Regions from separate parts of the Arthrobacter agilis genome, predicted to be linked through region 2. Evidence: riboswitches for the same ligand, from Rfam matches in the RefSeq annotation. Region 2 holds a riboswitch; the other holds the start of a gene.
What was found. Region 2 has a riboswitch for cyclic di-AMP ahead of QFZ50_RS08470 (C40 family peptidase). Riboswitches for the same ligand answer to the same signal wherever they lie in the genome.

Region 1: it holds a riboswitch for cyclic di-AMP, as region 2 does, so the genes downstream of both, QFZ50_RS00290 (NlpC/P60 family protein) here and QFZ50_RS08470 (C40 family peptidase) in region 2, are expected to answer to the same signal.

What each region holds. Positions count from the first base shown of each region.
Region 1 is NZ_JAUSXO010000001.1:58,241-60,409, forward strand. Features, by position in the region: gene QFZ50_RS00285 (metal-dependent transcriptional regulator) at 59-757, shown strand; cyclic di-AMP (ydaO/yuaA leader) riboswitch at 1,072-1,257, shown strand; gene QFZ50_RS00290 (NlpC/P60 family protein) at 1,263-2,099, shown strand; gene QFZ50_RS00295 (NlpC/P60 family protein) at 2,125-2,169, shown strand, end outside.
Region 2 is NZ_JAUSXO010000001.1:1,836,683-1,838,851, forward strand. Features, by position in the region: gene QFZ50_RS08470 (C40 family peptidase) at 56-892, opposite strand; cyclic di-AMP (ydaO/yuaA leader) riboswitch at 895-1,071, opposite strand; gene mutM (bifunctional DNA-formamidopyrimidine glycosylase/DNA-(apurinic or apyrimidinic site) lyase) at 1,212-2,168, opposite strand; gene rnc (ribonuclease III) at 2,169-2,169, opposite strand, start outside.

The DNA.
Region 1 (2,169 bases), 1.8 Mb from region 2:
CTCACCGGCGTGAGGCACCCCAGCCGCGCACCCGCACCGCACCAAGGAGCTGAACCGCATGACGGACCTCATCGACACCACCGAGATGTACCTGCGGACCATCCTTGAACTCGAGGAAGAGAACATCGTCGCGCTCCGCGCCCGGATCGCCGAGCGCCTCCGCCACTCCGGACCCACCGTCTCCCAGACCATCGGCCGCATGGAACGCGACGGCCTCGTCGTCGTCTCCGGGGATCGGCACCTCGAACTCACCGAACTCGGCCGCCACAGGGCCACCGGTGTCATGCGGAAGCACCGTCTCGCGGAACGTCTGCTCAGCGACGTCATCGGCCTCGACTGGGCGTACGTCCACGACGAAGCATGCCGCTGGGAGCACGTGATGAGCGAACGCGTGGAGCGGCGGCTCTACGAGCTCCTCGGCAAGCCCTCCGAATCGCCGTACGGCAACCCCATCCCCGGCCTCGAGGCCATCGGTGGGGTGGAGTCCGAACTCTTCACCGACGGCGTGGTCACCCTGCTCTCGGCCATGGGCACCTACTCGCCCGGGAATCCGGTCACGCTGGTGCGCCTCGCCGAACCGATCCAGGTCGACCCGGAACTCCTCACCCAACTCGACGAGGGCGGCCTACGCCCGGGCGCGCAGCTCAACCTGGAATCCGTGGGTGACTACGTCTCCGTCCGGGTGCCCGGCGTCGAGGGTGCGCTCGAACTGCCGCCCGAGGTGGCCTCGCACGTGTTCGTCTCCGTCGCAGCCTGACGGCAGTCTCGCCAGGCGCTCCCTGACGGCGCGCAGCGCTCGGGTCCCGAGTCCGGCAACGGCGCCCGCACGGGGACCTTCGACGGGCAGGCAGGCGGGTCCCGACGGCGCTGGGCGGCGCCCGTCACGCCGCTTGGACGGATACCCGGAAGCACATTCGCAACGGCCCCGCGACGCCCCCACGGAGGCCCCCGCATGACCCTCCGGAAAGCCGTCGTCACCAAGAACACACCATTCCGTGACCGTAACGTGACAAACGGGCCTTTCTGCGGTAGCTTTCATCTCGTGCCAAATTCGCTCTAGATCCGGCACCCTCTTGCAAATCGCCTAGCTCTGCCATTGCTCGAGGTCCGTCCGCACCATCGCATGGCAGAGGCGGGGGAACCAATTTCTGGGTTTCGTAACCGAAATCCTTGGGGTTAAGTCGCTGCTTCACGCAGTGGCCGGGTGACTCCCATCCGAATCCGACAGCTCACCTCGCAGGCGTTGGGAGAGGCAATCCAACGTGTCCAATAGCTCTTCACTGGGCCGCCATCGTGCGGCCCGGAACGTCAGCGCGCTGACCAACCTGTCGACAGCAGTCACCTCCAATGCCGGATCGGTCGGCCGCCAGGCAGCCGTCATCGTCGCCGCCACCGGGCTCGTGCTGACCGCCGGCCTGCCGGCCCACGGCGCCACCCCCGCCGAGCGCGAGGTCCAGTCCTCCGCAGCGCTGACCGTGAGCCGGGTCGTCTCGGCAGAGGTCACCGTCCCCGCCACCGCCACGGTCTCCTTCGACCGCGTCGCCGTCGAGGTCACCGCAGCCCCCGAGCCCGTCGTGGAGGCACCTGCTCCCGTCGTGGAGGCACCGGCACCCGCCGCCGAGACGCCGGCCCCCGTGGTCGAGGCGCCGGCCCCCGTCGCCGCCCAGCCCGCTCCCGCTCCGGTTGCGGTGCCTGCAGTCGCAGCGCCGGCCGCCGTTGTGCCGGCTGCAGCGCCCGCCGCCGTCGCACCGGCCCCCGTGGCTCCGCAGCCCGCTCCCGCCGCCCCGTCCTCCGGCGTTGCTGCCGGTCTGGTCGGCTCGGCCTACAGCCAGCTCGGCGTGGCCCAGGACTGCACGGCCATGGTCGAGAAGGCACTGCGCTCGGTCGGCAAGTCCGTCGGTGACCTCGCTCCCGGCCAGTTCTTCCAGTTCGGCGACGTCGTCGGCAGCCCTGCTCCCGGTGACCTCGTGATCACCGGTGGCCACGTGGCCATCTACGTCGGCAACGGTCAGGTCATCAGCGGTGGGCTGAACGGTATGAACACCGGCCTCCACTCCCTGTCCGACCTGCCCGGCGCCAGCTTCGTCCGCGTCCGCTAGAAACACACCCCGGAGTATCTCCCCCATGCCTTCATCCGTCATGCCCGCACGCCACCGAGGAGAAGCGCGG
Region 2 (2,169 bases):
GCACAGCATCCCGCCCTTCCGTGGCGCTGCCGGCGTTCGCCGCCGGCGGTTCGCTCTAGCGCGTGTAGTAGCCGTCGACCGCCATGGCGTTGACCGAGTGCACCTGCGTGCCCTGCGAGGGGTTCAGAGCGCTGATCATCTGGCCGTTGCCGAGGTAGATCCCGACGTGGCTGCCGCCGTTCTGGCTCACCAGGTCACCCGGCTGCGGGTTGCTGGTGGGCGTCATGGCAGCGAACTGGGCCCAGGTGGTGCGGGGCAGGCTGATGCCCTGCTGCGCGTAGACCCACTGCACGAAGCCGGAGCAGTCCCAGGCACCGAAGGAGGTGCCGCCGTACACGTAGCTCGAGCCCTTGCCCTGCATCGCCGTTCCGGCGATACCGGCGAGCGATCCGGAGGACACCGGCGCGATCGAGGCTGCGGACTGCGTGCTGAGGCCCGTGGAGTTGCCCGCGGAGGTGAACGTGGACGTGACCGCGGGGCTGCTCGCGGGCACGGCCTGCGGGGCGTACTGCTGGGGAGCGGCGGAACCGCTCAGCGAGATGGCCTGGCCGGGGTAGATGACCGAGCTGTACCCGAGGCCGTTGGCCGCGAACACGGTCTCCAGGCTCACGCCGTGGGAGGACGCGATGCTGCCGAGGGTGTCGCCGGCCTGGACGGTGTACGTGCCGGCCGCGGCCGTGCTGACCGCTGCCTGCTGCGGGGTGTCGATGGCGATCTCGCCGGCCGCGCTGGCCGGGAGTGCCGCGCCGAACAGGAGGCCGGAAGCGGCGACGACGACCGCGGCGGGCTTGCCGGCCACGGACGCACTCGCGCTGACGGCGCGGGAGGCGGTGACGAGGGGGTTGATGCGCGTCGGGACGGCCCGGTGGCGCGCGATATGGCTCTTGGACATGCTGTTGCCTTTCCCAATGCCTGCGAAGTTAGCTGTCGGGTTCGGATGGGACATCCGGACATGCACCTGCTGACCATCGCCCCCAAGCTGGTCAACGCGTGTCTTAACCCCTAGGACTCGTGATCGAGCCCGCTACTGGTTCCCCCGCCCCTGTCGAATGGTTTGTGCGAACGGTCCATCCTCATCGACAGGGTTCGGCAGAAAGAGGATGGGCGCCCCTCCGTGCTGGAGCGAGCGCGGGATCAACGGTACGTGAGGGGCCGTGGATTGTCACGTTTGGATCACGAGGGGAATCTCACACGGGCGGTGCCGGGCGGGATCAGACCCGTGCGTTCCGCGGCCTGGGCTGGCAGTGCGGGCAGAGGTAGGAGGAGCGGTTCATGAAGGACTCCCGGCGCACCAGGGTCTCCCGGCCCTCGGACGCGCAGCGACGGCACGGCCGGCCGGCCCGGCCGTACGCCTGGAGGTCCCGCGCGAAGTAGCCGGACGCACCGTTGACGTTCACGTACAGCGCGTCGAAGCTCGTGCCTCCCGCGGCCAGCGCCCGGGTCATGACGTCGGTGGCCGCCTCGAGGATGCGTGCAGTGTCCGGGCGTCGCAGGGTGTCGGTGGGGCGTGCGTAGTGGAACCTGGCCGCCCAGAGGGCCTCGTCGGCGTAGATGTTGCCGATGCCCGAGACGAGCCCCTGATCGAGGAGGGCGCGTTTGAGCCCGGTCCGGCGCTCCCGGATCCTCCGGTGGAAGGATTCGGGGCTGAAAGCGGGGTCGAGGAGGTCGCGCGCTATGTGGGCGGCCTGGTGCGGGACGAGCGGCAGGCTCTCCCGCCCCAGTCCTCCCGGGTGCCCGTCCGGCGTCGGCTCCAGGTCGGCGAGGAACATGCCTCCGAAGATGCGCTGGTCCACGAAGCGCAGCTCGGCCGGCAGCGGGACGCCCTCCTCGTCGAGGGCGGCGGAGAGGGTCAGGCGGACCTTGAGGTGTTTCTCCCGCGGTGCGTCGGGCTCCTCGATCAGGAGCTGGCCGCTCATCCCGAGGTGGGCCATCAGCGCCACTCGGGCAGGGCCGCCGTCGGGGTCGTCCAGCACCATCCAGAGGAACTTCCCGCGCCGCACCACGTCGGTGACGCGTGAACCGGTCACGTTCCCGATGAAGTCCTCGACGCCGTCGACGTGCCGCCGGAGGGACCGGGCGTCGAGGACCTCCACGGCCTCGATGGTGCGTCCGGCCACCCAGCGGGCGAGGCCGCGGCGCACGACCTCCACTTCGGGCAGTTCGGGCACT